Regions from separate parts of the Lysinibacillus sp. FSL K6-1151 genome, predicted to be linked through region 4. Evidence: riboswitches for the same ligand, from Rfam matches in the RefSeq annotation. Region 4 holds a riboswitch; each other region holds the start of a gene.

Region 1 (8,271 bases), 930 kb from region 4:
GACCGCGATATTGAATCTTACGAGGAACTAATAAAAATTCTGCAGGAACCCGTAGATTGGACATATGCAGTCTGGGAACAGCTTGTACAAGCACTTACATACAAAGATGGTCATGCACGTGCACGTGCTGCACAAATTTTATGCGCCTTAGCCGCAAAAAGTGACCCAGAAGAAAGGGTATTGGAGGATTTTTTAAAAATTTGGGCTGTGACTTATGATGAACGATCCGTTACAGCTCGAAATGCATTACAAGCTATTTGGAAAATTGGGCTAGCAGGTCAAGTACAAAGTGACTTAGTGGTGTCTTATTTAGCAAAGAGATTTCAAACTTGTTTAGATGAGAAGCATCCGACTCACATTCGCCATGATATTATTGTATCTTTTAAAAAGCTATATGACGAGACAAGTGACATAAAGTTATTAGACATTGCCCATCGTTTAATTAATGAAGAGCAGGACGTTAAATCTAAACAGAAGTATAAGTCAGCCATCCGTTCAACGTAACGAGATGGTGTTTTTTGTGCAAATTATTTGGTAAATTATTGAATAGTCAACAATAAATGAAAAAACAAAAGGGGTTAAGACATGAGCATTTATAATTATTTAGTACGAAAACCTAATGGTGAAATTTTATCCATGGAAACATATCGTGGAAAAACGATGCTAATTGTCAATACGGCGAATCAATGCCGATTTACATATCAATTTGATGACTTACAAAAAATGTATGATAAATATGGGAAAGATAATTTTGTCGTTCTAGGATTTCCTTGCGATCAATTTGGTCATCAAAATCCTGAAGATGGCGAGGAGACTACGCATCTTTGTAAAGTGAATTATGGCGTTACCTTCCCAATTTTTGAGCTTGTACAAGTAAATGGAGAGACTACCCACCCATTATTCAATTATTTAAAACATGAAGTGGATTTTCGAGAGTTTGGCAAGGCGAGCATGCAGGAAAAAATGCTTGCTGAGGCAATTGTTCAACTTGCCCCAAACTTTTTAGATGGTCGTAATATTCGCTGGAACTTTACAAAGTTTTTAGTAGATGCTAACGGCAAGACCGTTGCACGCTTTGAACCAACAGATTCACAACTTGATATTGAACAGGCAATTGAAACTATACTATAAAACAGTTTTGTTTATCTTATTCTTTAGAAATGGTGACGATCCATTCAAAGCACAGCTATTTTTTCCTATTAATATATGATAAACTGCTTTACAAGTGAATTATTCTTGCAGAATAAAGGTGCTAACAAGCATAATCGGGAATTCGGTGAAAAACCGAAGCTGTTTCCGCAACTGTAAGTACAGCTAGTATAAAGGTTTACCACTGTCTTAACAGAGATGGGAAGGTACTTTATCACACATTCGTTTTTTATGTAATGAACTGTACAAGCCAGGAGACCGACCTTTGTTTGAACGTATAAAAACTTCTCGGAAGCTAGGAGGATATACGGCAAATACATAGGCTATGTCATGTTAATTTGGCCATTATTATGTTATTTTCGTCGTTCCTTTGCGTAAAGGAGCGGCGTTTTTTTATGCAAGAATTTTCATAATGAAAAGTGGGGGGAACGCAAGTGAAAAAAGATGCACGTTATTCTTGTTATCCATTTATGCGTGAAAAAGCTTCGACGGTTGATTTTGAGATTCGAACAGACAGTCTGACTACGCATTTGGGAGTTGCTTTAGCTGCAGTTAAGAAAGAGGATGTACAAGCTGTTGTAGAAGATTTAATGGTTATTTTACCTATGGCCTACCATGTCAATGGCTCGGTTCGTGGAAAACTAGCTGTAACAGAAGAGGATCTTGCTTGGTTAAGTGAGCGCTATGATTTTTATGTTCGTCATGTGAAGGAAGAGATACAAAACTTTGTTTTACCTCAAGGTACGGAGGCTGCTGCTGCTCTACATCTTTGCCGTAGTGAAGCCAAAAAATCATATCGTACATTACACAAAGTATCGGAAGAACGAGAGGTTCCAGCTATTCTTTTTGATTATTTAGGCCTATTAGCCAATGTCTGCTTCGTTATGGCTGTCTTTATGAATCAACAAGCAGGGATAGCTGAAATATCATTTATTAGTAAATCATATCCGATGAAAAAGAAAAAGGAGAATAATAATGAAGAAATTATTTAATGTTCAATGGCTAACAGTACTCTTCCTTGCAATGATTTTAGCAGGTTGTGGTACTTCAGTAGATACTAAAAATAAAGACGCTTCACAGGATACACAACAAACAGAGCAAACAAACTACAAAGTGACAGATGATCGCGGTGTAGAAATAGAGTTTAAAGAAGTACCAAAAACAGTTGTATCATTGCAACCAAGTAATACAGAAATTTTATTTGCTCTAGGTGTTGGTGATAAAATCGTAGGAGCAACTGAGTATGATACTTACCCAGAGGAAGCACAGAAAATTGAACGGGTTTCTGATTCTGTGAATTTTAACAGTGAACGAATCATAGCGTTGAAGCCAGATGTTGTTATAGCTTATACGATTGGTGATAAGGAAGCAATGAAACCACTTGAAGATGCTGGAATCAAAGTGTTTGTTATTCAATCAGCAGCTACATTCGATGATGTTTATGGTGACATCGAACAGATCGCAGCTGTAATGGGTGTTGCAGATAAAGGAAATGAAGTAAACGAAGAGATTAAAGCGAAATTAGCTGACGTTAAAGCAAAGGTGAAGGAAGTAAAAGCACCGAAAAATGTTTATTTAGAAATTAGTCCTAAGCCCGATATTTATACAGCAGGCTCTGGTACTTTCCAGCAAGAAATACTAGATGCAGCCAATGTTAAGAATGTTTTTTCTGACTTGAGCAGCTGGGCACAAGTTTCTGAGGAAGATGTCATAGTGAAAAACCCAGATGTTATTTTAACGACAGTAAACTACACAGAGGATCCAATAGGTGAAATACTTGCACGTGATGGATGGAATACAGTGACAGCAGTTCAAAATAAAGCAGTACAGACTCTTGATACAGATATCTCTAATCGACCTGGCCCACGTATTGGGGAAGCCGTAGAACTAGTAGCAAAGGCTGTCTATCCAGAGTTATTTAAATAAGAAACCATTCAAGGCTAGCTGTATACTGACAGCTAGCCATTTTTATGTGGGTTGTTATTTCCTAGTGTGAAAATTGGAATTAATTGAGTTAGTTCTATAAAATAAAAGTAAGAGTGCTCGATAATTTTAGGAGGTGTAGTAATTGGAACAGTTAGAGACAAAGATAATTCCATTTGAGGCAGTTTATAATTTTCGAGATATGGGGGGATATAGGACAAGGGATGGGCGCATTGTCAAGAACGGTTTATTTTACCGCTCAGCGGCTCTTGGGAAAATGACGTTGGCGGATAAAGAGCTATTTGAAACATTAGGGATTAAAACCATTTTTGATTATCGTGATAATAATGAGGCACACCATAATCCTAACCCTATGTTCTCACACGCTCAATATATTCAAATACCAGCGAAGGGCAATCATACATTTGAAATGCCTACAAATGCTGGTGGTAGAGATTTTTATAAAGCAGTAAGCCCCGAAATGTTCCGAGATTTTTATGCACAGATGCCGTTTAATAATCCTTCTTTTAAAGAGTTAATGAAAACCATACAAAATCCTGACAATTTGGGTCTTGTCCACCATTGTGCAGTTGGTAAGGATCGCACAGGTATAGGGGGAGCTCTTATTTTGCTAGCCTTAGATGTACCTGAGGAGACGATTATGGAAGACTATTTAAACACGAATATCCATTTACGTCCAATGGTAGACAGAATGGCACAGGCTATTCAACATCAATATAATGAGCAAGAATTACAGCAATTCTATGCATTAATGTCTGCTCGAGAAGACTATTTACAAGCAGCATTGGATGCTATGGATTACCATTATGGCTCAAAGACTAAGTTTTTAGAGCAGGAGTTTGGCCTAACTATTGCTAGACGAGAGCAATTGCAAGCTTATTGCTTAACATAACAATGACCCCTTTCACATATCTGTGTGAGAGGGATTTTTTATGTGGAAGCGCTGTCTTCCTATAAACCTCTTTACAGTCTGAAAATTTATGATAAGATACAATAGATTTTTAAGAAAAATATAGGAGAAGTGAAAGTATTGGCAGAGACAATGAAAGAGACAAATAAGTTAAGTCTATTCCATTTAACATGGCCTATTTTCTTAGAAGTATTTCTATTTATGTTAATGGGATTAGCCGATACTTTTATGCTCAGTGCTTTATCAGATAATGCTGTATCCGGAGTAGGTGCAGCCAATCAATATATCCATATTGCGATCTTGATTCTTGAAGTGGTAGGGAATGGTGCATCCATTGTCGTTTCACAGTATTTAGGTTCAAGACGTTTTTTTGAAGCAGCGAAAATATCGGCTTTAGCTGTCACAATGAATTTGGTTGTTGGACTGTTAATGAGTATTCTATTTTTCTTCTTTGCAAAACATTTAATGACTATGATGAACTTGCAGGGAGAAGTACTTCACTATGCACAAAGTTATTTAGTTATCATCGGGAGTTTTATTTTTCTACAGGCTATTATTAATGCACTTGCTGCAATTATTCGTGTACATGGTTGGACGAAGCAAACGATGTATGTATCACTTGGCATGAATATCTTGCATGTTGTGCTAAACTATGGTCTGATTTTTGGGAATTTAGGTTTACCAGAGCTTGGTGTAAAAGGAGCGGCTATTTCTTCGGTCATTAGTCGGGGATTAGCTGTACTAGTGTTTTTCTGGTTGCTCTATCAAGTGATGGAAGTACGCGTGAAGCTACACTATTATTTTGATTATTCTAAGGAATATGTAAGGAAAATATTAAACATTGGTTTACCTTCTGCCTTTGAGCAGGTACTTTATCAGTTTTGTCAGATTGTCTTTTTATATTATGCGACATATTTAGGAGCAGAAACACTGGCAGCACGACAATATGCTATGAATATTTCGATGTTTACGTATTTATTTGCGATTGCCATTGGTACAGGAACAGCTATTATTATCGGACGTCATGTGGGGGCAGGGAAGAAGGATGAGGCATACCATCAACTATGGATAAGTGTCCGTGCGGCATTTGTTTTTACGATTATTATGGTTGCAGTCGTTACGATTTTCCGCAAACCACTCATGCATGTTTTTACCGATAATCCAGATGTCATTACTATTGGAGCATCCGTGTTAGCCCTCAGTATTTTGCTAGAGACTGGCCGTACAATGAATATCGTTGTCATTAACTCTTTACGTGCTTCTGGAGATGCCAGATTTCCTGTGAAGATTGGTTTTCTATCGATGGTTTGTATGAGTCTTCCGCTTGGTTATTTATTTGTATTTATATTGGATTGGGGCTTGGTTGGAATATGGCTAGCTATTTCAGCAGATGAATGGGTACGTGCAATTATCGTATACTTTAGATGGAAAAGCCGTAAATGGGAGCGATTTGCCCTCGTTTCACCGAATGAACAGAAGGAGGCATAGAAATGGGAGCATTATCTAAACGTGCGATAGCGGCAGCATTAATGGAGCAATCTATCACACTATTTGCTTGTCCTGTATGTCAGCAATCGATGCATGTCTATGAGCAGGGAAGATTGGTTTGTCCTGCTAACCATTCTTTTGATATAGCTAAGCAGGGCTATGTCAACATGCTGACACATAGCGCTGCTTCTAAATATAGCAAAAGTCTTTTTGAATCTCGTAAGGCAGTGATTGATAGTGGGATTTATGATGCTGTAGAAGAAAAAATTAGTAAGCTTATAGCCTCTGCAAAAACAGTGCTTGATACTGGCTGTGGAGAAGGATCACATTTAGCTCGTATTATGACAGACATAGACAATGGCATCGGTGTTGGTATCGATATAGCAAAAGAGGGCATATTGGCAGCAACACGTCATTATCCACAACAAATTTGGTGTGTAGGTGATTTAGCCAAAAGTCCATTTGCGCAAGAAAGCTTTGATGCAATATTAAATATTTTATCGCCCGCAAATTATGAGGAATTTAAGCGTCTTCTTGCCCCAGATGGCTGTCTTGTAAAGGTTGTACCACAAAGCGGCTATTTACAGGAACTGCGTGCCCAATTATATGCAGATTCGAGCAAGGAAACATACTCTAATGAACAAATTGTTGCCCGTTTTAAAGATAGCTTTAGTGAAGTTATAGTAGAACGTGTAACCTATACTTTACCGCTTGCAGAAGAGCTTGTGCCGGCGTTATTAGAGATGACACCGATGGGCTGGCATAAAAAAGAGGAAACGGCCATTGTATTAAATGAAATTACGATTGATGTAGATCTATTAGTAGGGAAAGTTTAAGAGGGCCACCTGCAATTGCAGTATACTGGTCTTTTCGATTACAATGGGAATAACTATTGAATAAGGTAGGAATGTAACAGTGTATAAATTAGCAGCTAATGTTGTCAAAGTAATATTAAAATTAATGGGTTCAAAGGCTCGTGTATATGGAGAAGAAAACTTGCCAAAAGATGGTGGGTATATTATAGCTTGTACACATACAGGCTACGTTGATATTTTAAACCTTGGTGTAGCCATGTACCCTCGTGAAATTCACTTTATGGCGAAGAAGCAATTATTTGAAATGAAAGGGCTTGGCTGGCTTATTGAGCGTTTAAATGCCTTTCCGGTGGATCGTGATAATCCTGGACCAAGCGTGATTAAAATTCCTTCACAGTTATTGAAAGAAGGTAAAATTGTAGGGATTTTTCCCTCTGGTACTCGTAGCTCAGAAGGAACGGATTTGAAGCAAGGAGCAATTACGATTGCACAGCTAGCAAAGGCGCAAATTGTTCCAGCTGCATATGTTGGCGCGCGTAATGCTGGCGATGTAATGAAGCGTGGCAAAGGCTACTTAATCTATGGTGAGCCATTTTATGTAACAGGGAAAGGGAAAGAAGGTCGTGAGCAATTTACACAACATCTTGAACATGAGCTAATTTCTTTAACGGAAGAATTACAAAAACGTATTGCAGTCAAATAAAGAGAAGCGGCACTCAGAGTCACATAGATTTTGAGTGCTTTGTTGTAGGAGGAGAAACATGATTCGAGTACTTTTCGTTTGCTTAGGTAATATTTGTCGCTCTCCCATGGCAGAAGCCGTCATGCGAGAGTTAGTAGAAAAAGAGCATTTAGGAGATAAAATTGAAGTGGATTCTGCTGCCACAAGTTCATGGCATATTGGTGAACCTCCACATCAAGGTACATTGGATAAGCTTAGAGAAAATGGTATTTCCACAACAGGCATGCAAGGTCGACAATTACAAAGGGCTGATTTTGAAAAATTCGCTTATATTATCGGTATGGATGAAAGCAATATTCGCAATATCCGAACGATGCTAGGCGATCCGCGCTCACCAAAGATTTTTCGTTTTCTAGATTTAACGGAACATCGCAAAGACGTCCCTGATCCATATTATACGGGTGATTTTCAAGAAACCTATGATTTAGTGCAAGAAGGCTGTCAGGCATTACTAGCAAAAATAAAACAAGAGCTGTTGTAAAGTGACACTAAAAAACGAAAATTTTAACAGCTATTTCTTCAGAAAATATTAGCTTAAACATTGGTATATATAGCTTTGTAAGCATCATTGTGTTATTATTTGCAGAGTAAAGATACGATAAGTATTTAATTACCATTTACAGATGTGCAACTGCGTATCTATCATTTTTATAAACTTATATTTGAAAGAGAGTGGAAACAATGGGTCGTAAGTGGAACAACATTAAAGAAAAGAAAGCGTCTAAAGATCAAAGCACAAGCCGTATTAATGCAAAATTCGGGCGAGAAATTTATGTGGCAGCTAAATCAGGCGAACCAGATCCGGAGTCAAACCGTGCACTTAAAGTAGTGCTCGAACGCGCAAAAACATACAGTGTTCCAAAACATATTATAGAAAAAGCCATCGATAAAGCAAAAGGTGGCGGCGATGAAAACTTTGATGAATTACGTTATGAAGGCTTTGGACCAGCCGGCACAATGATTATTGTGGATGCTTTAACAAACAATGTGAATCGTACAGCATCAGATGTTCGTGCGGCATTTGGTAAAAATAACGGGAACATGGGTGTCAGTGGATCTGTCGCTTATATGTTCGATTCAACTGCAGTTATTGGCTTAGAAGGTAAAACGGCTGATGAAGTACTTGAAATTTTAATGGAAGCAGATCTTGATGCTCGCGATATTTTAGAAGAGGATGACGCGGTTATTATTTATGCGGAGCCAGATCAATTCTTTGCGACACA
Region 2 (8,271 bases), 1.8 Mb from region 4:
GTGAGAGTTTGAATCTTACCTATTTCAGTAAAAATGAGCTACCAGATCATCTTGAGAAAAGAACAAAAACACTCTTAGACAATCTAGAGGACAAATTGTGGAATTTAGATAGTTCTTTTGCAAAGAATTCTCTTTAAATAACAAAGAGCATGCTTTTTATGAAAACATGCTCCCATCTTAACTATTAGGTTATTACAGTCTAATCTTAACCTCTGTACCGTCTTGTGCCTTGACATCTACTAGCACGAGCCCTTTGTAATTTTGTAGTTCCTTGATAATAGGCTTGAGCATTTCTTTGTCAATGAATGGAAAGGAAAAGTCGATTTTTTTTCTGTCGAAGTATGCCTTTGTCCATTTGTTGACACTTTGCTGAATCCATTTTGAAGTCAAAGTGGAAAGAACAATGGTTAGCACAGCATATGGAACAGGAACGGTAAAGCGAACGTCTTTTGCTTTCACTTTTACATGCATCATAAGTCGCCTCTACTCAATGAAAACTGAAACGGTATCTCCGTTTGCCGATTTTATGTCCACAATTTGTCCATCTAATTCATTTTCGATGGCTTCAAGAAGAAGATTGATATCGATATCTTTCACGTATTTTTCCGATTGCGGAATACTCGCAGCGATACTGTGTCCAGCCATTAACACAGCCTTGACAAGTTTTATAGGCAAATTCACAGTGACATTATCATTTTCAGTGGACACCACACGAACCTTTAACGTTTTATCTAAATACTTCGTTTTTTCCAGAAATTTATTACCTGACTCCTCTTTCTCTTGTAACACTTGAATCAGCTCTGACCCTTTATCAGCATCAATTTTTCCCTCTTGAATCATGGTTAACACTTTAGTAATTTCCTCTTTCATGTAGCATTCCTCCCTATTCGTCTTTTAAGAGTTTTATGGCCTCATCAGTTGTGATTTCGCCATTTTCCAACATGCTTACAATTTTTTTCTCGTCTACTTCATTTTTCTTCTTTTGGACATAGCCAAGGGATGAGATAATGTCATTTAGCTTGCCTCGCACAGTTGGGTACGAAATGCCCAGTTCCTTTTCTACTTCCTTAATATTCCCTCGACATGTTAAAAATACTTCCACAAAATGAAGCTGATCCTGTGATAAGGATGCTAGCTTCGACAATTCAAACTCATTTTCAATCGTCGTTTGACAATGAGAACACTGTAACTTCGTAATTTTCAATGTTTTACTGCAGACAGGACAATTTGTGATTACTTGATAAGCCATAGTGAACTCCTTCCTTTAAGTTAAATTGATTATATACCAAATAATTTAAAAAAGTAAATAATAAAATTAATTTATTCAATGAAAATATCAATAAAGTTAATTTGTTAATTAATATTATTAATAAAAAGAAAAACGCCATTCTAATGCAAAATGGCGTTTCTTTAATAGATGACTCTTACTAATGTTTGGAGCAAATGAGGTAATCCAACTGGCCTCTATCATTACCAGCCCATACCTCCATGACCACTGTATACGTGTTTTCTATATTATGATCATTTCGTTTTATGTTTTCTTTCTCGCGGGTGTGAAGGCAAAATAGCATGATATAATTGTTGTGAAGCGGGATGCTGATATGCTCCATCCTTTCCAATCTCCTCCACTAGCCGACCATGCTGCATGACAAGGATACGGTCTGACATAAAACGTGTTGCCTGTAAATCATGCGAAATGAAAATGTAAGCAAGCTGTCGCTCTTTTTGAAGTGTTTGTAGTAACTGTATAATCTTCTTCTGTAAAATCATATCAAGACTGCTAATCGCTTCATCTAAGACAATTAATTTTGGCTTTAGCGCAAGAGCTCTAGCGATGTTGACTCGTTGCTGTTGCCCCCCACTAAGCTGCGAAGGATAGTTTTGAGCCATTGCCCTCTCTAACTCTACACAGTCTAGTAATTCCCTTACTTTATGTTGTCGCTCTGTTTTGCTAAAATGCTCGAAATTCAGAAACGGTTCTTCGAGTATTTCAAAAATCGTCTGCTTCGGATTAAATGAATGATAGCTATTTTGAAAAACTGCCTGTAAATCTCTACGTATTCTTTTTTTATGCTTGCTTGGTGCTTCGTATAAATTGACACCTTGAAAGAGCAACTCCCCGTTTGTTGGTCGTTCGATTCCTAAAATAATACGACCTAATGTGCTTTTTCCTGAACCACTTTGACCGACTATTCCTAGACATTCCCCCTCCTGAAGTGAGAATGACACCTTCTGTAATACGGGAACTTCCTGCTTACGCTGGAATAGAAATGGTCTTTGAGCGTAATGCATATCAATATTTTTCACGTCTAGCAGCGTCATTTTTTCACCTCTAAAATAGCATTCTTGCTTGTAATAGTTTCTTTGTATAGGCATGCTGAGGTGCATCAAAGAAATCATAGACATTCGTTTGCTCAATGATTTTTCCTTGATACATAACAGCCACATCGTCAGCTAGTTCAGCAATAACACCTAAATCATGTGTAACAAGAAGTATGGCAGCTTCTGTTTCTACGCGAATACGATCAAATAGTGTTAATACTTGTTTTTGATTGATCGTATCAAGAGCTGTCGTTGGTTCATCAGCAATATAGAGGGAGGCTTGTAGCGCCAATGATAAGGCAATCATCACTCGCTGTAGCATGCCACCACTCAACTGAAAAGGATAATAGTGTAAAAGCTGCTCTGGATTTGGTAAATGCACTTTATGTAAGGCATCAAGAGCTATTTGTCTCATTTCTTTTTTGGTCAGCTTAAAGTGTGCCTTTAATGTTTCTCTGAAATGGCCTTCAATCGTTTGGATACGATCGAAGGCAGCGGATGGATTTTGCAAAATCATCGAAAGATGCCGCCCACGATATGCTCTTAATTTAGTAGCTGAAACATTCATTAAATTTTCCTGCTGATAAAGAACTTCCCCTTGTGTCACCTGTGCGATAGACGGTAATGTTTGCATGATGGCATGGCAAAGCATGGTCTTGCCACTACCACTTTCTCCTATGATTCCTAAGACACGCCCTTTATAGGCTGTCAGATTGATAGTGGATAATACATTTTTCTCCCCAATTTTGACGTTTAAATCTTTCACTTCTAAAACCTTCTCCATAACTTCACCCCTCACGAATCAAACTTCTTTAAACGATTGGCTAAATGATTAAACAATAACACCACTAGGACAATGGCAAGCCCAGGATAAAGCATTAAATCGGGATGCTGACGGATATATTGTTTCCCTTCATTTACCATCATGCCCCATTCTGGAATCGGCGCCTGCACGCCCAGACCTATAAAGGAAAAGCCAGCGATTTCTAAAATGACTTTCCCGATATCTAACGCCACAATCGTGACAATAGCTGGCAGTATGTTAGGGATATAATGATGAATGATTAATTTAATGCCTGTAGTGCCAGTAATCCTAGCAGCTTGAATAAAGTCTTTTTCATTCATCCCAATACATAAACTTCGAACCATTCTGGAGTAATAAATAAGCTGTGTAAAAATAAGGGCTATTAAAACATTTTTTAAGCTAGGGCCTAATACACCTAAAAGTCCAAATGCAAGTACCAGTGTCGGAAAAGCTAATAAAACATCACATATTCGAATAAATACCACATCGATTATACCTCTTTTCAACGCTACAAAGGCACCAAGTAGGACAGCTAAAACAATAGCAACGACTTGAATGAAGAGTGCTGATCCTAATGAATAGCGAATACCTAAAAGCATGCGAGAAAAGACGCATCTTCCTAAGTGATCTGTACCGAATGGGTAATCCCAGGAAGGGGCTAAAAATTTCTTAGTTATATCGACAGCTAACGGATCATGTGGCATTAAAATGGGTGCAAACAATCCCAGTAAGACAATGATTACAAGGAGGGATAAGCTAAATAACCCTAGAATAGGATCTCTTCTTTTTCGTAATCGCTTCATGTTAATCTCTCCTGTCCTTCATCATCAGATGAGGGTCCAATAGACGATGCAATACATCTGTGCATAGATTGGTCAACACATAGATCACAGCAATAATCAATACATAGCATTGTACAACGGGGTAATCCCTGTTCGTAATGGATTCGATTAAATACCTACCGAGTCCTGGCCAACTAAAAACTTGCTCCACAATTACAGCTCCACCTAGTAAACTACCGAGCGTCATACCTAATAAGGAAGTCAAAGGTATGGCAGCATTTCGTAACACATGACGTATGAGGATTACAGAATTTTTTAATCCTCTTAGCTGCGCATATTGAACATATTGTTGCTGTAATTCTTCCTGGATAGTGGAACGAATAAACTGGATGAACAGACCAATGGTTGGCAATGCTAGTGCGAAGGCTGGTAAAACTAAATGAGCGAGTGTACCCTTTCCGTTTGTCGGAAAGAGCCCTAATTTTAAGCTAAATAGATAGAGCAGTAGGAAACCTAACCAAAATGTTGGAATGGATACGCTCAATATGCTAAAGAATCTAATGATTTTATCGATGATGGCATACTTAGACAATGCACTCATAGTCCCTAATGGTATACTGAATACTAAAATGAGGACAAATGCGGCAAGAGCTAATTCAATGGTTGCAGGTAATTTCGCGAATAGCTCATGTGCTACTGGTAATTTACTCACAAAGGATGTACCAAAATCTAACTGTAAAACGCCTTTTCCCCATAGCAAATATTGAAGAACGAAAGGTTTGTCCGTCCCTAGTTCTTCGCGTAATGCCTGAACAGCTTCCTCGGTTGGAGCAACTCTTGCCAATCGTAGGATGACCTCAGCAGGCTCTATCGGTACAAAACGAATAAATACAAAGGTTAGGATGGAAACTCCTAGTAAGACAAACGGCAAAGTCAAAATTCTTTTTAAACAAAACATCCATGTCGATTCATACATGCTGTCACTTCCTACTCACTCCTATGATAAAGAGAGAGCTGTCTTTGCAAGACATACTCTCTCTTTTTTATTACTCTTTATCCATTTGTGCATAGGGAATATCATATTCAGATGCACGTGGAGCAAAATCCTTCATATATGGTTGATAAATTACATTATTTGTTTCGTAAGAGATAGGATAGAAAAGTGCTTGATCATGGAATATGGATAAAATATCCGTGTAAAGCTGCACTCGTTCCTCTTCATCTGTTCCCACTAATAATTGATGGATTTTCGTATCGATGTCTGTGGCGTTAGGTAAGCCTAATTTTGCCTCATAAACACCACTAGCATTTGGCGTAGCTGACTCATTTGCAAAGCTATGTGGGTCGGTTGGTGGTCCGTTTGTACGCCAGAAATTAATATCCACCTGATCATCCATTAATTTTTGAAGACCGACCATCACATCCGCACCTTCTAAATTCAACTGTACCCCTATTTTTGCTAGTTCACCTTGCATTAATTCCGCCATTGGCTTTTGGATTGCATCTGTTGCGATGTAGATTAAATCTAATGATAATGGTTGCCCGTTTTTCGAACGAATTTTTTCGCCCTTCTGTAACGTCCATCCTGCCTCATCTAGTAGTTGCTGCGCTTTTTCAGGATTATATAAGATTGGCGCTAACTCTATATTGGCATAAGGAATGGCATCCCAAAATAATGTGTTAGCCACTTTTTCTGTACCATGTGTAATACTGTCAACCATTTGTTCCTTATTGATAGCATATTGAATGGCCTGACGAACCTTTAATTCGGCTAACGGACCCGACTGAGTATTGAAGAGTAACGCTTTCGTAGACAAAGGCTCAGAGGTAGCGGTTTTGTATTTACTGCTATCTTTTAAATACGTATAGTTATCTAAACTAATGATGCCACGACCATAAATTAAATCTAATTCCTCGTTTTCAAATGCTAATGAAATCGATTCTGAATCTGGGATAATTTTAACTTTAATTTGTTCTACGAGAGGCTTTTCTCCCCAATAGTTTTCATTGCGACTAAATAAAGCATATTCATCTTTTTTGTACTCGGTTAATACCCATGGACCTGTTCCAATAGGTGCCTTGATCGAATCTTGTGTCGCATCTCCGGCTGGGAATCCATTATCCCCTAAAAAACGGAATGGTCTTACAAAGGCAAGCTCGTTTAAGACAGGATAATAAGGTTCATCTAATTGCAAGCGAATTGTAAAATCATCCACTTTCACAACCTCTTTCATATGGTTGACCATACCCATCCAAGAATGCATTTCCCGATCCGCTAATACTGCATTGAAATTACGAATCACATTATCTGCATTAAACGCAGTTCCGTCTGAATACTTAACATCTTTTCTTAAATGAAAAGTATAAGTCGTTTTATCTTCTGATATGTCCCAGCTTTCTGCTAGCTTTGGGCTAACAGTTCCATCGTCGTTGTATTCCACCAAGGATTCATAGACCATCGCTTGTGCGGTCATTTGATTGGGTAAATATGTATGGGGGTTCAATGGGCCGACATCTAATGGCCACCCAATTGTTATCATTTTTTCATTTGTTTGCTGTGTTCCTGTCTCTCCCTTTTCTTGATCTGTGCTTGTACAACCAGCAAGTACGCTGAAAGTTAACACAAGGATGAAGGGAAGTACATACTTAGTCAATCTCATTTTCTGTCTCCTATCTCTATTCGTGGTACAAATGAATCTAGTTATAGATAGATGGAAAGAAGGTATCAACAATGCGTTCAAATTTTTCGAGCTAACGAGTAGAAGTTGATTTGCATTGTGCAGACACCTTTTCAAAGTTTGTGATATCAGCTAGAGGCTTTAGACACACCGACATTGCCACAGGACGTGGTGCTTCTTGACGTTCAGAGGGCATTTAAACAGCCATTGACTATTTATCTTCTTCAGAAAAAGAAGTCTTCTGTATGTGCTACTACAAAAACATTTGCTGAATCAAACTAAAAAAACCTTATTCTAAAAAAGAATAAGGACAGAAAAACTTACAATGAGTAAGCCTCCATCCATCTCCCTATCTTTCGTAGATCATCAATGAATCTCCTTACAAGCAGGCATTCTGGCTCATGAATCATGATTTTGCTTCACCTTCCCAAGTAATCACTTAGTGGTATTTGAAACAAAACTCCTCATTTACAGCTGCGGGACAGCATGGGATTTACACCCATTTTCCTTTTAATTGAATGAAAGTCTTTTTCACTCAAACTTGTAATGATCGCTATGAAATTCGTTATAAACATAACATGCTCGATTGTTCACGTCAATTTTATTTTCTGAATATAATAAAAATCTTAAAAGAATGAAACAACAAAAGACCAGGTCCATTTTTTTCCTGGTCTTTGTTGTATTTCGGAGAGAAGATGTAGTAGTTGTAGTAGATTTATAAAATGATGTCGTTATCTCGAGATAGATGGTTGTACTTCCTGGCGTAATGTTTTCGTTGCAGCAACCATATTAGCTAAAGCTGCAACAGTTTCAGTTTCTTTTCTTGTTTTTAAACCACAATCTGGGTTCACCCAAAATTGATGGGGATCTAACACCTGTAAACTATCTCTCATAATAGTTAGCATTTCTTCATTGCTTGGCACACGAGGACTATGAATATCATAAACGCCTAAGCCAATGCCCTTTTGATAAGGTTGCCCTTGCAGTGATGTAATGAGCTCCCCGTGACTTCTTGATGTTTCAATGGAAATCACGTCTGCATCAAGTGCACTAATCGGTTCGATGAAATCGTTAAATTCGCAGTAGCACATATGTGTATGGATTTGTGTTTCATCTTTGACACTAGCTGTAGCCAGCTTAAAGGAATTAACAGCCCATTCTAAGTAAGCTCCCCATTCTTCTTTTCGTAGCGGTAAACCTTCTCTTAGAGCTGGCTCATCCACTTGAATAATTGAAATACCTGCGTTTTCGAGTGCCTCAACCTCTTTGCGAAGTGCTAATGCAATTTGATAAGCGACATCTTTACGTGACAGATCGTCTCGTACAAAGGACCAATTTAATATCGTCACTGGTCCTGTCAGCATACCTTTTACAAAGCGCTTTGTTAAGCTTTGAGCATAGGCTGACTCTTTTACAGTTATTGCTGAAGACCACGCTACATCTCCATAAATGATCGGTGGCTTAACACAGCGTGAGCCATAGGAAACGACCCATGCTTTTTTTGTAAAGGCAAAGCCAGTCAGCTTTTCACCAAAGTATTCGACCATGTCTGTACGCTCAAATTCACCGTGAACGAGTACATCGATATCTAGTTCCTCTTGTATCGTAATCCAGCGTTTTGTTTCCTGCTCTATAAATGCTTCGTAGGCTTCATTCGATAATTGTTTTTTACGCCAAGCATTAC
Region 3 (8,271 bases), 1.8 Mb from region 4:
TATTGTAGGATCATTAACATAAATAAAAATATTTTTCCCTTCTGTGATTATATTAACTACTCTTAGTGTTGAATCCCATTCAACAGGTAGTTTTAAAGACTCACTAACAAACCTTACGGGTACCATTGTAGTTGAGTTCATAATGGTAGGTGGGTTGTCTAGAAAAGTCTCCTTCCCATTAACAATTGCTTTATACGAATTAACCTTTAATTGAATAGTTGTATTCCCTTTACTTGCTGTTATGGTTTGGGTTGAGGAATCCCAGGCAACAGTTGCATCTAATGATTCAAATATATTTCTCATCGGTAACATCGTCCTACCATTTATAGCAGTACCACTATCAAAAAATACTACATCTTTGTTAATTGCATGGACATAGCTATTATCCTCTACATAAATCAAAGAGCATAGATAAAATACAAAACTTACAAAAAATAACCGTTTTAGCATGACAATTCTCCTGTTCTATAACTATAATTAATTGTAAGTATAGTTTATTATTAGCGTTAAGAGAATACTTAATTTTCAATTTATGTTTTTTTCTCTAAAAGGTGGTTAAATCCTGATCGTGAAGCTGATATATTTTGAACATAAAAAAAGAGATACTGCTTGCACAATATCCCTTTTCTTTCGTGGAGAACCTATTGCTAAATCATTCATTTTTAATGTTATCTAGATCTAACCATCCCTCAAATATAGAATCGTCCTTTAAATCAAAATAGTATTTTGTGAATCGCGCGAATTCTGTGGAATCGATTTCTTTATAGTTATAAAATTGATAGTAACTTTTTAAAAATTGTTCAATGTCTTTGATTTCTTCATTATCATCAAACAAATTCAAGAGCATTGCAGGCGATTTTCCATAGACATATGCACTCATATCAGATTGGTATTGATCAAGTGGTAAATTGACTGGAAGCACTAGGTCTGGATCAATGCTGTAAATCGTATAGGGTTTGCTCAGATTCAATTTTTTAAAGTTGAATAGATTTGTAGCAAATACCGCGAAGCCTTCATCTAACCAGGCATGATGAAAAGGATCATTGGTAATGACCCCGTAAAACCATTGATGGGCAATTTCATGAACCACTGTACTTTTAATCTGCTCAGAACTACTAGGACCACTGTTGTAAATCGTATGGGCTGTTACAATTCCTGGGTACTCCATGCCCATTCCATCTATGATAATATCTAGTTGTTTGAGAGGATACGGCCCCATTATTTCTTCAAAATAATTTATGACAGCTGAAGCCTCGTCTGCTATTTCTTGATATAATTCCTTTTTATTTTCCTCAAATCCAAATACTCTAATGGCGATGTCTTCGTCTTTTTCCACTAGTATTGGATCTTTTACTAGAGCAACAAATATTTCCTTCACGTTCTCAACTTCAAGTAACCCTTTGTTTGGGCTTGGAAATGCCTCTTGATCAAATGAAGACACCAACGTGTACTCCTGAGGAATGTCATAGGTTAATTTGAAATTGCTGAATGTAGTATGATACGTCTCTCCTCTAAAACGATAATCTTCTTTGTTCCATTGATGGTTTCTATATGTGGCAAGCATCGGATAAAATTGAGCTAAATGATAATTACCATTACTCTTCGTAAATCTTAAGCCCTCTTCAGGCAGAGTGAACTCATAGGAAAAATAAACTTTCATTTCTTGATGAGGTTTCAATTTTTCTTGAAGCTGAATGTTGAGTGAATCTTTTTCAAGAGTATAAGCTGCCGTTTTTCCATCAATGGTAATGTTATGGAACGCAATGGTCGATGGATGCTCCAGTTCGGGTGAGACAGCTTTTGTAAACATATTAGGTATAAAATAAAATATCAATTGTTCCCAATCATCGGTAGAGAGGTTTTTAACGACAACGGTTGATTCTAGCTGAAATTTCCCGTCATTATCCATCTTAAGTGCCATATCGTATTCACTAAAATTACCAGGGCTTATCGCCTTTGGTATAAATTCTTCTGTATTCACCTTTTGAGCAATAGTAGACGCTTCTTTCCCTTCCTGTTGATTGAACTCACAAGCAACGAGAAAAATACATACTAGTAATAAACCTGTACTCCATAATTTCTTCTTTATAACTTCCGCCCCCAATCCCAACACTATTAGCTACAATAAAAATGGTATATATATAAATTTTATATTATTATCCCAATTTAAACCATATACTTTCGATCTTTCATCTGGAATCTAGTTAATTACCAAGATGAACAAAGAAAGAAGAGCACATATTCGTGGTGATATGCTGCCTATTAGGTAGACAGATGAAAATTAAAAGCTGTTGATATTTTTAGATGTAGCTGTTGATTATGCCGTAATGGGATGACTTTGGTAAGTAACCGACGCCATTTTTTTATGTCCATTGCTTTCATGTGTTGTTGTAATGGTTCGTAATCTATCACAATCGTATGTAGTTCTGCTAAGCTTTAAACAGACTATCCTTACTGACAACAAAAAAATCCTGCATGTATATACACACAGGATTTCTTTGTCATCTTTTTAAACTAATCAATTCTATTTAGTACCACTTGCTCCAAATCCAGATGTTCCTCGGATCGTTTGTGATAATTCATCTACTTCTACTAATTGAATGGATGGGACAAATTGAATGACCATTTGGGCGATACGCATAGATTTTTCGACGATAAACGGTTCTTGGCCGTGGTTGATTAAAATAACGCCGATTTCCCCTCTGTAGCCTTCATCAATTGTGCCTGGGCTATTCAGTACGGTTACACTATGCTTTAATGCTAGTCCACTTCTTGGTCGAATTTGGGCTTCCGTTCCTTTAGGTAATTCAATCTGTATACCTGTTTTAATAAGTTTGGCTACGCCTGCTGGTATTTCTACTGCTCCAATGGAATAGAGATCCATGCCCGCATCACCAGGATTGGCTTGCATTGGTAGTATTGCATCCGCGTGTACTCTTTTGATTTTTACTTCTACGTTCATTATTTTCCATCCTAACGATTAAAATTAAATGTGTCATCTGTAATTGGCGCTACTTTTGCTTTAGCATAGGTAGCTCCCTTTTGTGAAAAGAAATCATATGTGGAGCCTTCATTACGAATACCGTTCATCACAATCGGATTGACTTCTTCTTCTGGAAACATTGCTTCAAAACCAACATTCATTAAGGCTTTATTAGCATTATATCGTACATAGGCTCTCACTTCAGGTGATAATCCTGTTTCCGCATAAATATCATCCGTATATTTCATTTCATTTTGATATAAATCTAATAATAACTCATAGCCCCATAAATTTAGCTCTTCTTGTTTTTCTTTTGAAAATTGCTTGAATAGATTTTGAGCAAAAAATCCAACTGCGACACCATGGATGGATTCGTCGCGTAAAATAAGTGAAATAATTTCAGCACTGTTTCGTAGGAAGCCTTGTCCTCCTAAGTACAGCGGGTAGAAAAAGCCAGAATAGAAAAGGAAAGATTCGAGCATAACGGAGGAGAACATCGCTTTCCATAAGCTTTCTGGATCGTTTTCTTCGATACTATTATAAATATCCGCAATTTTATTGGCCTTATATTGTAGAAACTCATTTTTTTTGACCCATTCAAATAACTCATCTATTTCTTCGTTTGTACAAAGCGTTGTAAAAATATAAGAATAGGATTTGGCGTGGATTGCCTCAAATGCATCAAAAACGGTTAGGACAGCCTTCTCTTGTAAATCGTCTGTATAAGCGGCCACACGATTCATCCCTATATTGGTCTGAACTGTATCCAGTAACGTTAATCCCGCGAACACTTTTTTATACGTGTCTTGATGCTCAAAGCTTTTCCACTGTTTGATATCTTTACTGACCGCAATTTCCTCAGGAAACCAAATTTGCTTCCATTGCTGGTCCCAAAATATTTGGGCAAGTTCACTCGTTGCCTTATTCCAATTGACCGCCTCATAAATTATATTTGACATGCTACACACTCCTCTAAGCTTTGTAATCGTTGACGAACATAGTAAACGGACTTAATGCCCTTTACCCATGCATAAATGTATACTTTAGCTAATTGTTCAGTTGTCCAATTATCTGTTACATAAAGCGTCATGGAAATACCTTGGTCAACGTGTTTTTGAGAAGCAGAGTACAAATCAATTAAATCATACGGATTAACATCATATGCCTCTACATATAAATGACTGTTATCATTTGTTAAATGAGGCATTGGATAAATCGTTCTACTATCTGCATAATCACGAACCTCTACACGCTCAGTACATGGCGCAATAGAAGCCGTACAGCTACGTATGTAGGAAATACTGCCAGTTGGTGCAATAGCCAAACGATAGGAATGGAATAGACCATATTGCATCACATCTTGCTTAAGCGTTTCCCACATGTTTTTCGTAATGATTGGAACATTGCCAAGTGCTTTTAACACAACGGGTGATAGTTCTTCGTCGATTTTATTGACATATTGGTCAAAGTAGCTACCTGATGCATAATCACTGTCCTCAAATCGATAAAAAGTTGCAGCTTTTTCTTTAGCCATTTCCATCGATGATTTGAGTGAATAAAAGTTCATTGCTTCCATAAAACGATCCATGAAATCAATCGATTCTTTAGAGCCATATAAAATGCCCTCCGTCACAAGATGGCCGTGGAGGTTCATACAACCAAGTCCTACTGAATGCATTAATTGATTGGCTTTTGCAACAGACGGTACATTTTTAATGTGCGTCATTTGCGACACATTTGTTAATAGGTGCATAGCCGTATCGATTAAGGCTTCGAAATCATTGACCTTACTTGCTGCATGAATATCAATAGACCCTAAGTTACAGGATACATCTAATCCATAGTCATTCGGTTGATCTTGATCTGTAATAATGCTTGTTTCTTGAACTTGCAGGATTTCGGTACATAGATTGGACATTTTTACGCGACCGATGTTTTTTAATGGATGCACTTCATTGACATTATCATCAAAAATTTCAAACGGATAGCCCGATTCAAATTGTGCTTTTTTCACTTCTGTATACAGCCTACGTGCATTCAAACGTTTAATTTTACGAATTTTAGGGTTATCAAGTAGCTCATAGTACATATCTGAAATGGAAATCTCAGACATGCGTTTGCCATATTCTTTGAAAATATCATATGGGCTGAACAAGACAATATCTTTATCACGTTTCATAAGTTCGAAGAAAATACTTGGTATAATTATTCCTGTTGATAATGTTGCGAGGCGAATTTTATCATCGGCATTCGGTTTTTTAGATGAAATAAAATTTTCAATGTCTGCATGGAAAATATTTAAATAGACAACACCAGAGCCATTTCGCTGCCCTAGTTGATTGGAATAACTGAAAGAATTTTCTAACAGTTTAGCAACTGGGATGACACCACTGGCACGATTTAGAATCTCTTTAATAGGGTCACCTAAAGGGCGTAAATCAGTTAAGTTAACTCCAACCCCACCGCCAAGTCTTGATAGCTCTAAGCAATAACCAATATTTTCAGCAATGCTATTCATGGAATCATCCATCGATAATTTAAAGCAGCTCACTAATTCACCACGTGCTTTTTTACCACTATTTAATGCTGTTGGTGTAGCAGGCTGATAAGCTTCCATCATTGCTTCGACAGAACGTTCTGCTAGCACCGTATTCCCTTGTGCTAAATACAAGGCGATAATGACAATACGGTCCTCATATTTTTCTAAAATCTCTTCTCCATCACGACTTTTCATAGCATAGCTATCGTAAAATTTACTTGCACTCATAAAGGATGGGAAGCGGAAATTATAATCATATGCTTTTTTGTACAACTTCTTAATAAATTCCATTTCATACATGTCGATAAATGCTTTCTCGTAGTAGCCCTCATCAACTAAATAACGGATTTTTTCTTCAATATCAATAAAGTAACGTAAACGCACGTTGACATACTCTAAAAAGTAGCGGCGTGTAGCTTCACGATCCTTTTCTAATTCAAGTAGCCCAGTTGAACTATAACGATTCAGTACGTCATTATTTAGCTTTAAATAGGTTTTCATCTTATTACCCTCGTTTCATAAAACGTTTGTATGGCTTCATAATCTGTTTGATTGCCTCGTAAATCTAATTTTCTTACTAAGGGTACATGATAGGTAGCAGCGATTTTCTCGCCAGCAGCCCCAAATACGTTGTGCCCAAAGTTACTATTCCCACTGGCAACTACACCTTTACAAAAATCTCTGTTTTTTTCTAAAAAACGTTCCACTTTTGCAGGGATATCGCCTAAGCCATCAGTATAAGTAATTAAAAGATAAGGCTTATTCAATTGTAATTCCTCAAAGAGCTCGACAGACTCTGCCCTTAATTTAGAAACAATATTGCGGACATTTCCTGTACGACTTGCGTAAACGATCATAGCGCAATCATCTCAATATGAGAAACTATGTCCTTAACATCTCCTATAAATGTATTATTCATTTCTAAAACAGGCACACTTAAAAAACCTGCATCGATTATTGTTTGTTTAGCTTGTTCATCGTGATCAATGTTGACAATTTCTGCATCAAGTCCTGCACGTTGTAATTCAGATTTTACCCAAAGGCATTTTGGACAGATTGTTTTCGTATAAAGTTTCATAGAAATCCCTCTTTTCATATAATAAAAAGCTATCTCCTCTAGAGAGATAGCTAAATGGAAACGTTACCATACCAAAAATACTGACGTTCCCATTTCTTAATCCCCGAAGAAATGATTAATTGTTTTATAGAGGCAGGTCTCCTGGCTTTGCTTCATCCTCTGATTCCCTTCCCATGCGAATGCACAGTGGTTGTAATCATTGTCAGCTTCACAGTTGCGGGGACAGCGTCGGAATTGTACCGAACTTCCCTTTTAAACTACATATAGTAGCACCTATATAAAACGAACACAATATATAGTTGTTGTTCAATAGTTTTAAGTGTACCATCCTTCATATAAAAAGTAAATCTAGATTCTAAACTTCTTTATTTTTTGATTATTCATTATTTTCGATTATAACTTTCGAAGGAATTTCACCATCTATTACTTATATCTTAATTCATTGTGTATCTAAACTATGTACGAGATTTTTTGTTACTACGGATCTATGAGCATTAAATATACTAGCGTATTTCACATAGAAACAGCCTATATTCTAAAGAATAATAGACTGTTTGACATGTCGAACGTATGGATTACTCGATTTCGACAAATAAGGACAATTCCTTATAAAATTCAGGCGTTGCTGCCGAATTCACTTGAAAATGAGGATTATATTTTGATAAAAGTTTATAGAGAGTAGTTGCGGTTAACAGATTCTGTTCTTGATCGAAAGCCCTGAAACTTTCATAGACCTCCTTCACTTTACCATTTATTGAATGACAAAAAAACTGTTGAACATCTGCATCCTCTAAATAATCCTTTTCCCATCTGTAACATATTAAATTTGTTAGGAAAAACATTTCTAATCCAGGCATTTTTCCAACTTCAATGAGCAATGACATTCCATAATGAAATGCATTTTCCAACCATTTTATGCCGTGGCGATCTTTGTAAAAGCGCATCAACTTTTGTAACCCATGTCCTTGCTCCTTCACTAGATAAGCATGGATATTTGTATGACCAGCAGTTCTTTCCCATTCATCGAGAGAGAATTTATACTTCCTTACCAGTTTCATCCAAAGCTTTTGAAGCTTGTCTTCAGAAAGGTATTGTGTTTGTTGATTCCATCTTAGAAAAATGTCTAAACTTTCTAATACCAAGCCTCTTTCCATTTCAAAATGATCCAATTTTCTATATAAAACTTTTTGATTCATATCTATGTTGTCCATTATGTCTTCAGATTTGTTCATTTTGCATTCCATTTAATTATTCACTTCACTTCAGATTTTTTATCTACTATCATGACATGTCTCGACTAATTCACGCTTGATCGTTAAATAGGCATCATTAATAGATGTATAATCATTTGGGTTTTCTTCTATTAACTTCCTAATATAAAGCTGTAAAGGCCTAATATGCTCACCAGAAAGGTTGTTCATAATTTGCTGCTTTAACTGATTTATATAAAATGAAATTGAATGTGATGTCATCTTGTTCACCCCTATTTATTCATAAAAAAAACATCTTGCCCTAATGGGAAGATGCTAGCTATGACTGACATACTTCATAGTTCTTCAACCAATATAAAATAAGTCGTCTATATTGAATAGAGACTCTTTTTTTGGTTGTCGCACTATGAGTATGATGAAGGTAATTCGTCACACTCAACACCCCCTATCCGCGTAGGTT
Region 4 (8,271 bases):
CTTCTACAATGCAGAAAAAGTATTGGATGCTTCCAACAAGGAGTTAACAGAGGCTCGTTTAGCATTAATTACAGCTGTACGCACAACAATTGCTAATGCACTACGTTTAATCGGCGTATCTGCACCAGAAAAAATGTAATACTTTTTAAGCCCCTAACATGACGAATGTTAGGGGTTTTTTAGTGGCTAGAAGGCCAAAAATGGGCGATAACATTCTAAAAGTGGTTGATAAAACAGTAAATGTGAAAGATAAAAAGGCACAAGGAACGGATAGCACTAAAAATTAGCTGTTTCAAACTTAATTTTTCTGTTAATTTCGAAAATTTTGTTGAAGTTTACGTCAACGTCAATGATATACTGTTGACAATAAGGAAAGGGGAGATGATTTTGAAGACGATTCAGGAGGTAGCAAAGGAATTCAATGTGTCTACTCGCACAATTCGTTATTATGAGGAACTTGGTCTTCTTCGTCCCGATCGCTCATCTACCAATCAACGAACCTTTTCAAAAAAAGAATTGGCGAAGCTCAAGCTTATTTTCAGAGGCAAGCGTTACGGGTTCTCACTGGAGGAAATCAAAGAGATGGTTTTACTTTTTGATTTTGATCGCTCAGGTATTCAGCAATTAGAGCGAACAGTAGAGTATGGAGAACAAAAAATTCAAGAGATTGAGAGTAAAATTGCTGAGCTGACGCAAATGAAACAGGAATTACAGCAAATGCAAGGCATGTTTAGTGAAAAATTAGCTACTTTAAAGGGAGAGATGCATGATGAATAGTTCCAGTTTGTTAGCACGAAATGCCCGTAAGTATCCAAAAAATGAAGCCATTATTTGTCATGGCAGAAGAGTGACCTATCGTGATTTAGATGAACAAGTAACACGTTTTAGTCATGCTTTGCTAGAGCAAGGAGTAAGTCAGGATGATAAGGTTTTAATCTTTATGCCGAACGTTTTAGAGTTTGTTGTAAGCTATTTTGCTATTCAGCGTATCGGGGCAATCGTTGTTCCAGTCAATGCGAAATTTACATTGCAGGAAGTAGAGTATGTGGCACAGCATGCCGAAGCGAAGGCGATTGTTGTTCATGAGGCGATTTTTGCCGCAGTGGAACAACTAGCTGCTGTACCATTAAAAATTAAAACCGGCCAAGAAAAAGCAGGTTGGCAGCATTACGAAACAATGCTTCAAAATGCGAGCACACAAACAATTGATTGCCAGCTACAAGAAGATGACCCTTCGACTATTTTGTATACATCTGGTACGACAGGAAAACCAAAGGGTGTGTTATTTAGCTACCGTAATATTTTAACAGTGGCACAAATGATTGCTGTTGAAATGGAAGTGAAACCTGAAAGCCGTATATTGCTCATGATGCCATTAACTCATTCAGCACCATTGCATTTATTTTTAATGGCGGGCGTATTTGTAGGGTCAACAAGCGTATTAACACCAATCTTTACACCAGACCTTTTTATCGATGCCATTGAGCAGGAAAAAACGACGCATTTCTTTGGAGCGCCTGTTGCTTATTTATTAACGGCTCAGATGCCGAGGCTACAAACGGCTGATTTGTCTTCCATGAAGTGGTGGGTATATGGTGGAGCACCATTATCTCAAAATGAGGTTCGCTTCATTCAACAGGCATTCCGAACAACTAATTTAACCTGTGTTTATGGATTAACAGAGGCGGGTCCGAGTGGCTCACTGTTATTTGGCAAGGAGCATGAAACGAAGGCTGGGAGTATTGGCCAACGGGCGCCACTTGGCACAGAGCTTCGTATTGTCAATGACAATGGAGAAGATGTAAATGTGGGCGAAGTAGGAGAAATTGTCTTATTTGGTGAGGGTAATATGCTTGGCTACTTCAAGGATGAAATAGCAACCAAGGCTGCTTACATTGATGGGTGGTTAAAAACAGGAGATCTGGCTCGGATGGATGAGGACGGCTTTATTTGGATTGTGGATCGCAAAAAAGATGTCATTATTTCAGGTGGTGTCAATATTTATCCGAAGGAAATTGAAGATTGCCTATTAAGCTTTGAAGGGATATTTGAAGTTGCTGTCATTGGTATACCACATCCGCAATGGGGGGAAACCGTGAAGGCTGTATATGCTACGAAACAAGACATAGATGAGGATGCATTGAAAGCTTATTTAGAGGAACGGCTTGCGAAGTATAAACTACCACGTATTTTCGAAAAAGTGGAAGCGCTACCACGCAATGCTTCAGGCAAAATTTTAAAACAATCCTTGAAAGGACAAGAGGTGAGATAGCATGAAGGTTTTACAGCAGGAAGAAATGCGTGCAACAAACTTTTTTACAGAGGAAGAAACGCTTCAAAAAGTGTTAGAAATGATGTTAGATAAAGAGTTTTTGTCTTATGCACACAGAGAACTGACAGATTTCGGTGAGTTATGTGCAGGTGATATTGACGTAAGGGCAAAACATACTGATCGGCAGGGAGAGCCCCGCCTTGAACGGTATAATGCTTATGGAGAAGAGGTATCAGAGGTTTGGGTGAATGACGGTTACAAAAAAACAATTGAAGAGACATATAATACGGGAATTGTTGGCTATGTGCACAAAGAAATTCCACAGTTAGGTCACAAAGGGAATTATGTCTATAGCTTTGCACAAGGTTATTTACTATCTCATGCAGAGCCCGGTTTTTATTGTCCCGTGACTTTGACGATGGCTACGGCTTATCTATTAGATCATTATGCTGATGAGGATGTAAAGCAGCGTTTCTTGCCACATGTTTGTGCAACAGGAGAGACGGAGCTATACGAAGGGGCAACATTTTTAACAGAACGTCAAGGAGGGTCAGACGTTGGGGCGAATGTTGTGGAGGCCAGAAAAGTAGGCAATGAGTACCGTCTCTATGGAGAAAAATACTTCGCATCCAATGCAGGTATGTGTGGCGTAGCAATGGTGTTGGCACGTTTAGAAGGCGCACAAGCAGGCTCTAAAGGGTTAACATTATTTGCAGTTCCATGGAATAATGAAGATGGTACGGCTAATCATCTTCGTATTCGTCGATTGAAAGATAAATTAGGCGTTCGAGCAGTCCCATCGGGCGAGGTAGAGTTTGATGGTGCCCTTGCTTATATTGTAGGGGAACAAAATAAAGGGATTTATTACATGCTAGAAGCACTAAATCTTTCAAGAATTTGTAATGCAGTCGCATCGATTGGTATTATGCGCCGAGGCTTTTTAGAGGCAAAGCATTATGTGACCAATCGATATGCTTTTGGCAAGCCCTTAACACAATACCCAATGATCCAGGATACATTAGGGAAGTTTGCTGCTAAGCTGCATGTGGAAGTAGCGACAGTATTTGATCTTATTCAATTATACGATAAAGTGACAAGTGGGCAGGGAACACAACAAGATCTTATTATGAATCGTTTATATATTGCCATTATGAAAAAGGAAACGGCAGAGCAAGCCGTTCATTATGCTAGTGAAGCGATTGAATTACATGGTGGTAATGGCTATATTGAAGACTTTGTGACACCACGCTTACTAAGGGATGCACAAGTATTGACGGTATGGGAGGGAACGGCAAATATTTTGGCTTTAGAACTTATTCGTTTAGTGGATAAATTCCATGCACATGAACTGTTTGTCCGTGAAATGGAGACAAGGCTAGAGAAGCTAGCGGATAGTCCACTAGTGCAAATTGTGGAAGAGCAGTTGGTAAATCTTGCGGCTACATTACAAAGTTTTAGCGCTTTAGATGAAGCAACTAAAACTTTTGAAGCAAAAGATATAGCGAAAAAGATGGCCCATCTTTATGAAAGTGTTGTAGCGGTGGAATGGGCACTAAAATTTGGCGGGAAGTACGAAAAGCTAGCGGATATCTATTTAGAGCAAACGTGGTCATTGCGACAAATAGGTGCACAAATGAAAACCGTACAATATTTTTCTGAAATTGTATAATTGCCAAGGAGTCGTCTGGAATGGAGGCGACTTCTTTTATTTTCATGTATAATGAAATCAACTGAATATTATAAAGGTTCTTTACTTAAGTAAAGTGAAAAGGGAAGTCGGTGTAATTCCGATGCGGTCCCGCCACTGTAAGTGTGAGTTTTTTCAAATAATGCCACTGAAGATTTCGGGAAGGCTTGAAAAACGCAATAAGCACGAGCCAGGAGACCTGCCTTTATAGTATAGACATGACAGCCTACGAGGATAGGGTGGTGGATTTTGTATCAGTTTTTTGGTGCGATTTTGACCCCTCATCATTCGAAGATGAGGGGTCTTATTTTGATGGAGAAAATATTTCTAACCAATTGACGCACGGATCAACAAAGGAGGATTCACATGAAGAAATTTTGGAAAATAGGATTATCAGCATTTTTAGCAGTAGGTTTGTTAGCAGCATGCGGGCAAGAAGCCAAAAATGACAAGTCAGTAGCTACGGAGCAGCAAACACAGCAAGAGACTCCACAGGTGGATGAAGCAACATTCCCAATGACCATAACAGATGCCATTGGCAAGGATGTTACACTTGAAGCACCGCCTGAAAAAATTGTTTCTCTTATTCCAAGTAACACAGAGATATTATTTGAACTTGGTTTAAATGATGAAATAGTTGGGGTGACAGACAATGATGATTATCCACCAGAAGTCGCTGAAAAGGATAAAGTTGGGGGCATGGAGTACAATATTGAAAAAATTATTGCCTTAAAGCCAGATATCGTGTTTTCGCATGAATCTAGCATGTCCCTTTCAGAAGCGGTGATTGAACAGCTTGAGTCAGCAGGTTTGAAAGTATTTGTCGTAAAAAATGCACAAGACTTTAATGAAACTTACACAACGATTGAGCTACTTGGTCGTGCAACAGGGAAATTACCAGAGGCTGAAAAAATCATTGCTAATATGAAGGAAAAAGTGGAAGATGTCCTGACAAAAGTAAAGGATGTCGAACCCAAAAAAGTGCTAGTCGAAGCATCGGATGAACCTACTATTTATACGGCGGGTAATGGCACATTTATGAATGCTATGCTGGACATGATTCATGCAGAAAACGTAGCGGCAGATGCGAAGGATTGGTATGAAATTAGTTCAGAACAAATTATTGCGAAAAACCCAGATGTCATCGTTGTGACATATCATTATGTACCAGATATTTTAACAAAAATACCACAACGTGCTGGTTTCGATACTGTTAATGCCGTGAAAAATAAGGCAATCGTTCAAGTAGATGAAAGCACAACAAGTCGTCAAGGTCCCCGTTTAGGAGAAGGTCTTGAAGAATTAGCAAAAGCTATTTATCCAGAGGTATTTAAGTGAAAAAAATAGCACTAGCCTATGTACTAACATGTACGCTTCTTGTCATTAGTATCTGGTGTGGCGTAGCGATAGGCTCAGTTCATATTCCGTTAGAAGTTTTATGGAATCAAGCAGTTGATGAAACAGCTGCTAATATCTTTTGGAAAATCCGTCTGCCACGCGTGTTGTTAGCGGGACTAGTGGGAGCTTCTTTGGCCATTGCTGGAGCAGCCTTCCAAGGGTTGTTAAAAAACCCATTGGCAGATCCATATACATTAGGCGTCTCGTCGGGGGCATCTGTTGGTGCTGTTATTACGATTTTTTTTAGTATATCTATACCGGTCGTAGGTTTGTATGCCCTACCCACTTTTAGTATGATAGGCGCAATCATCACGATGGTAGTTGTCATGAGCTTTGCTAGAATGGTAGACCGTTCATTGAAGATGGAAACGTTAATTTTAACAGGTGTTATTTTTAGCTCATTTCTAGGTTCTCTCATTTCATTAATGATCGCTTTATCTGGAGAAGAGCTACGCCAAGTAATTGGCTGGTTACTAGGTTCTGTGTCAATGCGTGGATGGCCATATGTCCAAATGATCACGCCATTTGTTATTGTTGGTTCCATTATGCTTTGGACGCAAAGACGAGAGCTAAATGTTTTGTTATATGGTGAAGAGCGCGCGAAGCATTTAGGTGTCAATGTAAAACGTAGTAAGTATTTGATTTTAGCGGGTGGCTCCATGTTAACGGGAGCTGCTGTAGCGGTTTCTGGCACAATTGGCTTTGTAGGATTAGTTGTACCGCATATGACAAGGATGATTTGGGGTTCTGACCACCGTCATTTATTGCCATTATCGTTTTTCAATGGCGCAACTTTACTCATTGTTTGCGATTTAGTAGCACGAACAATTATTGTGCCAAGAGAGCTACCTATTGGTGTTATTACGGCGTTTATTGGTGCACCTGTTTTCTCCTATATTTTTTATAAGCAACGAAGAAGTAAGGGGGTACGGGCATGATTATTGTCGAACATCTATCGGGTGGTTATGAAGATGTACCAATCGTCAAGGACATTAGTTTTACTGTGGAAAAAGGGAAAATTCTAGGTATTCTAGGACCGAATGGTAGTGGGAAATCCACATTATTAAAGGTAATGAGTGGGATATTACCAGCTACTGCTGGAACAATCACAATTGATGGACAAAATATCCTTTCTTATAATGCCCGTGCTTTGGCGCAAAAGATGGCTGTACTACCACAGCTTCATGCAAATGCTTTCTCAAACAGTGTAAGGGAGGCCATTTCACTAGGGCGCTACCCCCATCAAACAGGTTTTTTCTCAAGTTGGTCTGAACGGGATGAACAGGCTGTTCAGCATGCCATGCTGCAAACGGGTGTGAAACGCTATGAGCACACCCCGTTAGAATTTTTATCGGGTGGTGAACAACAAAGAGTATTTGTTGCCCAGGCATTAGCGCAAACAGCAGAAATTCTACTGCTGGATGAGCCAACCAATCATCTAGACATTGCACATCAACGGCAAATCTTAGATATGGTCAGGAAGGAAGCTGTGGAGTGTGGTTTAACGGTCGTTATGGTACTACATGATATGAATTTAGCCTCTCTCTATTGTGATGAATTATTGCTTATGGAGGGTGGGCAAATGAGAGCACTTGGAGTACCGCATGAAGTATTAATAGCCTCCCAAATTGAAGAAGTTTATCAAGCACGAGTGGCTACATATGCCCATCCTGAAATACCAAAACCTCAAATTACAATGATGCCCGCAACAACTGATTACCAGCAGCGAGCTGTCATCAAAAAAGACCATTTCATGATAACGGAACACTATATTCAACTTCAATCAGAGATTCCGTTAAAAACAGTGTCCTCTGCTGTTCATAACCCAGGTATTGGCTGGCATAATTGCTTATTAAATCGCTCTGTACCTGGCGATTATGTGATAAGTGATGTAAAAAGAGAAGTTAGTGAATTTTTGCAAAGAGAAAATTTTCCCCCTACAAGTACTGTTGTGATGCTGACAGCAGTGCCAACAGCTCTTGTCGCCATCAATGAATTTTCAGCGCCTTTTGGCAGTATGATAGTAGCTGTAACAGCTGGTGTGGGCAATGCGGTTGACGTATCACGTGTACACGAAAGACAGGATGATCCATATATTGGTACTATCAATACATGGATCATAATCAATGGCTGTTTATCGGAGGAGGCATTTTTCCAGGCACTGATGACAGCTACAGAGGCGAAAACAAAAGCTTTGCAATCAGAAGATATTCGTGACGAGCGTAGTGGAACTATTGCTACAGGAACTGCTACAGATAGTCTGTTAATTGCAGCAACTCAAAAAGGGGAAGAAATGCTGTATGGTGGCCCGATTACGGAAGTTGGTAAAATGATTGCCAAGGGTGTTTATGAAACAACAGTTCAGGCCATCAGAAATTATAAAAATCAGTTTTAGGAGATGAGAGAAATGAAGCTTTACACGAAAACAGGCGATACGGGGAAAACAAGTCTAATTGGCGGACGCGTTGATAAAGATAGCTTACGTGTTGAAACATACGGGGCGATTGATGAATTAAACTCTTTTATCGGGAAGGCAGTAAGTGAATTAGATCAAGCACTTTTTAAGGATATTTTAACAGATCTTGAAACAATTCAGCATGAACTATTCGATGCTGGTGGTGACCTTGCCAATGTGATGAAAGAACGCCACTATAAATTAACAGAGCAACCGATTGAAGTGCTGGAAGCTCGTATAGATGCTTTATCAGATGAGGCACCACCATTACAACGTTTTATTTTACCAGGTGGCGCACCAGCAGCTGCAACTTTACACATTGCTCGTACAGTTGCACGACGAGCAGAGCGTGAAATGGTGACACTTATGAAAGAAGTGGAGGACGTGCCGAAAGTTGTACAAAAATATTTAAATCGATTATCAGATTATTTATTTGCAGCCGCACGTGTTGTAAATGCT

Evidence for each region. Region 4 has a riboswitch for cobalamin ahead of MHI04_RS02580 (ABC transporter substrate-binding protein). Riboswitches for the same ligand answer to the same signal wherever they lie in the genome.
Region 1: another riboswitch for cobalamin. It lies ahead of MHI04_RS20575 (hypothetical protein); the one in region 4 lies ahead of MHI04_RS02580 (ABC transporter substrate-binding protein).
Region 2: another riboswitch for cobalamin. It lies ahead of nikA (nickel ABC transporter substrate-binding protein); the one in region 4 lies ahead of MHI04_RS02580 (ABC transporter substrate-binding protein).
Region 3: another riboswitch for cobalamin. It lies ahead of MHI04_RS11580 (glutaredoxin); the one in region 4 lies ahead of MHI04_RS02580 (ABC transporter substrate-binding protein).

What each region holds. Positions count from the first base shown of each region.
Region 1 covers NZ_CP152040.1:4,254,472-4,262,742, reverse strand. The annotation lists gene MHI04_RS20585 (hypothetical protein) at 1-504, shown strand, start outside; gene MHI04_RS20580 (glutathione peroxidase) at 586-1,131, shown strand; cobalamin riboswitch at 1,231-1,431, shown strand; gene MHI04_RS20575 (hypothetical protein) at 1,584-2,141, shown strand; gene MHI04_RS20570 (ABC transporter substrate-binding protein) at 2,125-3,075, shown strand; gene MHI04_RS20565 (tyrosine-protein phosphatase) at 3,218-3,985, shown strand; gene MHI04_RS20560 (MATE family efflux transporter) at 4,136-5,491, shown strand; gene MHI04_RS20555 (putative RNA methyltransferase) at 5,494-6,327, shown strand; gene MHI04_RS20550 (1-acyl-sn-glycerol-3-phosphate acyltransferase) at 6,407-7,009, shown strand; gene MHI04_RS20545 (low molecular weight protein-tyrosine-phosphatase) at 7,068-7,529, shown strand; gene MHI04_RS20540 (YebC/PmpR family DNA-binding transcriptional regulator) at 7,730-8,271, shown strand, end outside.
Region 2 covers NZ_CP152040.1:2,366,652-2,374,922, reverse strand. The annotation lists gene MHI04_RS11535 (NUDIX hydrolase) at 1-137, shown strand, start outside; gene MHI04_RS11530 (hypothetical protein) at 193-474, opposite strand; gene MHI04_RS11525 (hypothetical protein) at 484-870, opposite strand; gene MHI04_RS11520 (DUF2089 domain-containing protein) at 884-1,249, opposite strand; gene MHI04_RS11515 (dipeptide/oligopeptide/nickel ABC transporter ATP-binding protein) at 1,522-2,322, opposite strand; gene MHI04_RS11510 (ABC transporter ATP-binding protein) at 2,333-3,106, opposite strand; gene MHI04_RS11505 (ABC transporter permease subunit) at 3,118-3,930, opposite strand; gene nikB (nickel ABC transporter permease) at 3,932-4,885, opposite strand; gene nikA (nickel ABC transporter substrate-binding protein) at 4,956-6,569, opposite strand; cobalamin riboswitch at 6,954-7,147, opposite strand; gene metE (5-methyltetrahydropteroyltriglutamate--homocysteine S-methyltransferase) at 7,319-8,271, opposite strand, start outside.
Region 3 covers NZ_CP152040.1:2,383,568-2,391,838, reverse strand. The annotation lists gene MHI04_RS11610 (copper amine oxidase N-terminal domain-containing protein) at 1-450, opposite strand, end outside; gene MHI04_RS11605 (M1 family metallopeptidase) at 653-2,110, opposite strand; gene dut (dUTP diphosphatase) at 2,525-2,962, opposite strand; gene nrdF (class 1b ribonucleoside-diphosphate reductase subunit beta) at 2,974-3,942, opposite strand; gene nrdE (class 1b ribonucleoside-diphosphate reductase subunit alpha) at 3,930-6,023, opposite strand; gene nrdI (class Ib ribonucleoside-diphosphate reductase assembly flavoprotein NrdI) at 6,020-6,379, opposite strand; gene MHI04_RS11580 (glutaredoxin) at 6,376-6,600, opposite strand; cobalamin riboswitch at 6,714-6,892, opposite strand; gene MHI04_RS11575 (hypothetical protein) at 7,176-7,832, opposite strand; gene MHI04_RS11570 (hypothetical protein) at 7,872-8,072, opposite strand.
Region 4 covers NZ_CP152040.1:543,993-552,263, forward strand. The annotation lists gene argS (arginine--tRNA ligase) at 1-139, shown strand, start outside; gene MHI04_RS02565 (MerR family transcriptional regulator) at 388-777, shown strand; gene MHI04_RS02570 (long-chain-fatty-acid--CoA ligase) at 770-2,272, shown strand; gene MHI04_RS02575 (acyl-CoA dehydrogenase family protein) at 2,274-3,941, shown strand; cobalamin riboswitch at 3,999-4,181, shown strand; gene MHI04_RS02580 (ABC transporter substrate-binding protein) at 4,326-5,297, shown strand; gene MHI04_RS02585 (iron ABC transporter permease) at 5,294-6,295, shown strand; gene MHI04_RS02590 (adenosylcobinamide amidohydrolase) at 6,292-7,752, shown strand; gene MHI04_RS02595 (cob(I)yrinic acid a,c-diamide adenosyltransferase) at 7,765-8,271, shown strand, end outside.